DNA from 3 places in the Carnobacterium sp. AT7 genome. Region 1 is predicted to be linked to each of the others. Evidence: predicted binding sites of a transcription regulator. Region 1 holds the regulator's gene; each other region holds the start of a gene.

Evidence for each region. Region 1 encodes Rex, which represses fermentation and respiration genes when NADH is low (regulators of the CRP and FNR family bind a similar motif). Its sites were predicted from a motif close to TTGTGAANTANTTCACAA; they were not measured.
Region 2: CAT7_RS09210 (formate/nitrite transporter family protein) is a predicted target of Rex. The motif match lies at 1,144-1,161, and genes of this name have one in related genera.
Region 3: adhE (bifunctional acetaldehyde-CoA/alcohol dehydrogenase) is a predicted target of Rex. The motif match lies at 1,247-1,264, and genes of this name have one in related genera.

Annotation. Positions count from the first base shown of each region.
Region 1 covers NZ_ABHH01000026.1:6,371-8,650, forward strand. Annotated here, with positions in the region: T-box leader at 1-195, opposite strand, end outside; gene tpx (thiol peroxidase) at 251-742, opposite strand; gene CAT7_RS09305 (redox-sensing transcriptional repressor Rex) at 870-1,535, opposite strand; gene CAT7_RS09310 (amidohydrolase) at 1,689-2,280, opposite strand, start outside.
Region 2 covers NZ_ABHH01000025.1:16,574-18,853, reverse strand. Annotated here, with positions in the region: gene CAT7_RS09215 (iron-containing alcohol dehydrogenase) at 1-966, opposite strand, end outside; gene CAT7_RS09210 (formate/nitrite transporter family protein) at 1,185-1,985, shown strand; gene CAT7_RS09205 (DUF4153 domain-containing protein) at 2,131-2,280, shown strand, end outside.
Region 3 covers NZ_ABHH01000014.1:45,921-48,200, forward strand. Annotated here, with positions in the region: gene adhE (bifunctional acetaldehyde-CoA/alcohol dehydrogenase) at 1-1,215, opposite strand, end outside; gene CAT7_RS06880 (post-transcriptional regulator) at 1,410-1,691, opposite strand; gene yajC (preprotein translocase subunit YajC) at 1,861-2,238, opposite strand.

The DNA.
Region 1 (2,280 bases):
CACACTTTTGTTATCTTCAAAAGTATACCTCTTAGTTCCATTTTTAACGGATCGTTACTCCGAACAAAGTTACTTTACTTTCACCTTGCCAGCTCCCAAGCTACCTTCATTTTACTGTGACTAAGAACTCTCAGCATCTGTTCTATTCTCTCAAAGCCAGCAAATAAAATTACTCCTCTTGTTCATTGCCTTTTATTTTTATATAGTAGCATTAAAAAAGCTATATTTCAATATGCTTCTTACTGTTTTATCAGCGCGCAGCTCTTGCCGCTTTGATAGCTTGATCATAATCGGGCTCGCTAGACATCTCTGAAACAATTTCTTGATAAGTAATTTCGCCTTTAGGGTTGATTACGAACACTGAACGAGCTAACTTTTCTAGCTCTTCCATTACTAAACCATACGCTTCGCCAAATTCTAAATTGCTGTCGTGCAACATTTCCATTGAAATATCTTTTCCAGCACACCAATCAGCTTGTTCTTCTTTGGAATTATTAGAAATCGTAATTAGTTGGACACCCTCTAATTCACTCGCAATTTTATTAAATTCTTTTGCTTGCAACGCACATACTCGCGTATCGATATCTGGTACCACACTGATTAATACCACTTTACCAGCAAAGTCACTTAACTTAATTTGTTCATCTGTTAAATTTCCTGCTTCAAAATCAGGTGCTTTATTGCCAACTTTTGGTTGTACCCCTTTTAATTTATACGGTGTACCTTTTCTCGTTATCTCCATACGAACACTCCCTATTCTATAACTTCTCTTAGAATAGTATACGAAGAATCCTTTTTTAAAGCAATATTCCAGCATAAAATAACGAATCTAATCCGTTCTGCTTTTTCACTTTTTTTCAGCTGTAATCCTAGTCTTCTTCAACTAAGTTAGCCGGGTAAAGAGCTTCATTTTGGTAAACCATGGTAAAAATTTCGCTAGAAAAATCAATATACTTCATTTGAATGTTAACGGGCACTTTTATTCTTCCTGGTGCAAAGTTTAAAATAGAAGTAATACCTGCATCAATCAGTTGTTCCACTACTTCTTGAGATACCTCACTAGGTACAGCACAAATAGCTGTACAAATTTGTTCACTTATAATAAAATCCTTCATTTGTTCCATTGGTAAAATTTGGATACCTGAAATTTCTTTCCCAAATTGACTTGAATCATTATCAAAAGCACCTTTGATGATGATATTTCTTTCTTTTTTAAAGTTATTTCTTAATATCGCTTGTCCAAGGTTTCCAGCTCCGACAAGTACAACATTAATGATATTATTCACATTTAACAATTCACGAAAAACTTCTGTTACATAAACAACTTCATAACCATATCCACTTCTGCCTAATTCACCAAAATGCGAAAAATCACGTCGGATCGTCGCAGAAGGAATTTGTGTCATCTGACTTAATTCTTTTGATTTAACACGCTCTACACCCGCTTCATTCAATTTTTTTAAAGACCGATAATAAATAGGTAGCCTATGAGCCGTTGCATTTGGAATTTGGTGTATCTTGGGATTTAGTTCCACATTTTCTCCTCCTGACATTCAATTTCTTAATTATCATATCATCTTTTAGCGATTAACTCAATATAATTGTGATGTTAATCACAATTATATTGAACAAAAAAAGAAGATGACCCTTATTAGCCATCTTCATAGTAAAACGTACTCTACTACTGATTAATCATTATTTTGAAATACTATCTCGCCACCTATGACGGTCTTTGAAACTTCTATGTCACATAAAAATTCGGTTTTCACTTTAAAAGGGTTCTGTTTTAAAATAGTAAAATCACTTAGATAACCTGATTTTATTTTCCCTCTAGAATTTTTTTTATATCCAGCCGCAGCACTTCCTGTGGTATAGAGAGACAGAGCTTCAAATACTGATAATTCCTCTTCTGGAAAATACCTTTTGGTACTTTCTGTTCCTCTTACAGTTCTTGTAACAGCTGCGTGTATGCCATAAAAAGGATTAGGTATTTCAACTGGAGCATCACTTCCTCCAGCAATAGGAAACCCAGCATCTTTTATACTCTTCCAAGCAAAAACTAATGGCGGATGATTTTCACCTAAAACATCAAGCGCCCAAGGCAAATCACTGCTCATAAATTGCGGCTGTAAATCAAAAATCAACGGCAAATCTTTTGCTTCCTTTAGCAGTTCTTTATTCAACCAAGGTGTATGAATCATACGATCGAGTTGGCCAATTAGCGGCGGATACTCACGAAGTGTTTCTATTACTTTTTTAAACGCATGATCTCCCAATATG
Region 2 (2,280 bases), on a different contig from region 1:
TTCAGTGATCTGCCATACACGTTCTGCATACTGAAGCAATTTGTCGTATTTTTCATTTTTTCTAACGGTTAAAAGCGCAGGTAAGACGATAGAAAGTGTCCGAGCATGGTCAATATGATAAAGAGCCGTTATTTCGTGACCTAAATCATGAGATGCCCAATCTTGAGGAACTCCTGGAGATAATGTTCCATTTAGCGCATTTGTAGCGGTCCACATAAAGTTAGCACGCAAGTTATAATCTTTATTTGTCTCGTCAATCACATCTGGTCCAATTTCTATTAAGGTCTGCAATAGGCCTTCTGAAAAACGATCTTGGACCATTGCACCTACTGGAAAAGTTAGATATTGTTCCATAATATGAACAAAAGCGTCAATTACCCCATTTGCTAATTGGCGTTTTGGCAAAGTGTAGGTTAATTCTGGTTCTAGAATAGAAAAAACTGGGAAAACTTTTTCACTACCAAAACTGACTTTTGCTTGTTTTTCTTTAAATGTAATAACGGAACCTGCGTTCATTTCAGATCCAGTTGCGGGTAATGTCAAAATAGTTCCAAAAGGTAAAGCCGATTTAATGGGTTCACTAGTTCCGATTCCTGAACCAAAAATATTAATAGGGTCGCCTTCAAATTCAGCAGCAGCTACAATAAACTTGGTTGCATCAATAACTGAACCACCTCCAACAGCTAATAGAAAATCATATCCCTCTTTTTTTACGAGTTCTACAGCTTTCATAGCCGTTTCAAAAGTAGGATTAGCTTCGATTCCACCGAATTCACCGTATACTCGATCTCCTAAAGCCTGTTTAACTTTATCTAATGTACCAAATCGTTTGACGCTTCCACCACCATAAGTAATCAATACCTTTTTATTTGATGGAATTAATTGATCTAAAGTGCTGATTTGATTTTTACCAAATACAACTTTTGTTGGATTAAAGTAAGTGAAGTTTGAAATGTTATTTTGCATAATGGATGTGCTCCTTTATTTAAATAAATTTATGAAGTAAAGTATACCACAAAATTGAAAATAACAGTTATTCAAGCAAGTTAAATTAAGGCGAATTTTAGAACAAAATATAAAAAAAAATAAAATGTAAGCGTATTTATTCACAAAAAAATATTATTATGGAGTATAATAACAATATTGTTAAAAAGATAACAAACTAAAAGGGTGGTAGATAAATAATGGAAACACAGAATACTGGTCTAATGTATAATATTGAAAAAAGCATTATGAAAAAACAAAATTTATATGATAACAGTAAGTCTCGCTATTTTGTTCGTGCGATGTTAGCTTGTTTATTCTTAACATTAGGAACAGCTGTTGCGGTTATGATTGGTCAAGCTGGAGAAGAAATCGCACCGGGATTAGGAAAAATGCTATATGCATTTATGTTTAGTTGGTCACTGGTTATGATTATCTATATGAATGCTGAATTAGGTACTTCGAATATGATGTACATGACAGTAGCAATACAAAGAAAGTTAATGAAGCCTAAAAAAGCGTTAGCTATTTTATTTTATTGTATATTATTTAACTTAATTGGTGGAATTATTGCAAGTTTAGTTATATCTTTCACATATAAGTTTCACGCATTGCCAAGTGACCACTATTTATTTACAGCAGTAGCTGGAAAATTAGCTAAAACACCATTACAAATCTTTTCAGAAGGTATTTTTGCAAATATTATCGTTAATACAGCTGTCTTTTGTACAATAAGGATGAAAGATGATGCTGGGAAAATTATTGCAATGATCTTCATTATCTTTATTTTTGCTTATCTTGGTTTTGAACATGTCATTGCAAACTTTTCTTCTTTTGCATTAGCCTTTTTTGCTTCTGGTGGTTCTGTTCCTGGTATGACACTCGGTGCGGTACTGACAAACTGGGGTATGGCTCTATTAGGGAATTATGTTGGAGGAGCATTGATTATCGGAGTGCTCTATTCATGGTTAAATAAGAATCAAACAGAATACGTAGATTAAATCATTTATTCTAGGAGAAAAAGCTGATACGTATGTGTCAGCTTTTTTTTAGTTTGGCTAATGATTGACAGAAGTTCACATTAGACCACATAATAAGAGTAAGAAAAATTAGTGGAAACTCACTTCTTTTAAGGAGGGACAACTTATGAAGTTGGTACAGAATATACAAGATAAATTTCAAGGGCTTATTCAAGCAAGCAAACGATATCCATTAACTGTCTTATTTTTAGTAGTTATCGCTGGGCTCAATACGTACTTGATTCAACAAGAAACGGATGATTACATCAATTATGTG
Region 3 (2,280 bases), on a different contig from region 1:
TGCTGCTGAATGACCTAATCCACCTAGTTCTAGCATTTGTTGAGACAATTCAAAGGCATGTTTAGTAGAATCTGCTTTTAACATAGCAAGAACTGGAGATAATTTTTCGCGAGATAAAGGATAATCAGCACCAACTCCGTTTAATTCTACAACAATCATTTTCGTTTCTTTTGGAATTTCGATACCAGCTAATGTAGCAATGCTATGTGGTGATTGTCCAACGATAGCTGGGTTAACCGCAACTTTAGCTTCATTCATTACTGCTTTTTCGAATTTTTCTATTTCATTTGGCTTAGCAAAATAAATAGAATGTTTTTTGAATTCTTCTTTCACTTCTTCATAAATTTCTTTATCGACGATAACCGCTTGTTCTGAAGCACAGATCATACCATTATCAAATGTTTTTGAAGCGATAATATCATTAACTGCACGTTTGATTTTTGCTGATTTTTCAATATAACTAGGAACATTTCCTGGTCCAACGCCTAAGGCTGGTTTGCCTGTTGAATAAGCTGCTTTTACCATAGCTGATCCACCAGTTGCTAAGACAACTGCAATTCCTGGATGTTGCATCAAACTGTTTGTTGCTTCTAAAGAAGGTTTTTCAATCCATTGAATACAATCTTCAGGTGCTCCAGCTTGGATAGCTGCTTCTTTCAAAACTTTAGCTGCTGCCACTGAGCAGTTTTGAGCACTTGGATGGAAAGAGAAAATAATTGGATTACGAGTTTTCAACGCTATAAGTGCTTTAAACATTGTTGTAGATGTTGGATTAGTAACCGGTGTTACTCCACATACTACCCCTACAGGAGTGGCTACCTCAACTAAATTAGTTTGGCTGTCTCTGCTAATGATTCCTACTGTTTTATTATCTTTTATTGAGTTCCAGATTGATTCTGTTGCAAACATATTTTTAATACATTTATCTTCGTAAATACCTCTGCCTGTTTCTTCTACTGCCATTTTTGCTAATGGCATATGCTTGTTCAATCCTGCCATTGCCATTTGATGAACAATAAAATCAATTTTTTCTTGATCAAATGTTTCTAAAATACTTAATGCTTTTTTCCCTTGGTTAACTAACAAATCCACATCTTCAGCTACACTAGTTTGATTGTTTAAGCGACTTTTATTATCAATTTTATTTTTTTCTTTAACGTTAACTTCCATCATGTTAAATCCTCCTAATATTGTTATCAATTTCACAATTATCATACTTCATTTTCTTTTTATTGTAAAGAATAAATTGTAACTTTATTAAAAAAAGATTTAAAAAGCTTTAAAATCAACGTTCTAAAAAGCGTTTTTTTATTATCACTACCGAAAAACTTATCACTTTTTATAATAATTAATTCACAAACAATCATAAAAAAATAAAAAAGAATCAGAACAAATCATCTGATCCCTTTTTAAAATAAATCTTCTAAGTTCATATCATCAAGTGAAGTTACTTTATAAATCTGTGCTTCTAGAGCAGCATAATCTAAATAATGATTGGGTGTAATCTTCATAATGTCATTAATTTGTTGGTAATAGTGTTCTGGAACAGCTCTTTTCCAACAAAATTGCACAACAAATTTCCACAAATCGTCTTCATTTATTTGATGATAACCTAACTGATTAAACTCCCTAATTTTCAACTTTACCCAAGGCTCGTATTTAGAGGAGTAAGCAAAGGATTCATTAATCAAAAGTATACACTCCTTATTTAAAACTAAACTATTTGCATTCTTTTATACATCAGCACAATGGAACTTTAAAACAAAGTAACACAATTCATTTTAAAATACAAATGAAGCACTAAAAAGGATGCTGCCAGTTTTTCTGATAGCATCCTTTTTAAGCTATTAATTGTAAGTATTAAAGTTCTTCGTCAGTAGTTTCATCTAATGTATGAGTCGGTGTATTTGTACCAAGATCTTCTACAGGAGTTGAAACACCACTAGTTACTACACGTGCAATAGCTTTCTTTTCAAATGTTAAAAAGATTCCATCACAATCAATTACGATAGTATTATTAGTAGTATTCACTTCATCAATTACTCCATGTAATCCACCAATTGTAACGATAGCGTCACCTTTTTTCATAGCATTAAGCATATCTTGTGTTTTTGTAGCTGCCTTTTTTTGCGGACGAATCATCATAAAGTACATCAAAGCCATAATCGCAATAAAAGGTAAAAAATTAAGAATTAATTCCATCATTTCACTCCATTCTTCTTTTAAATCACTTTTCATTCCTTACTTTACCAAACATGACGCCTTTTTACTATCTCTTAA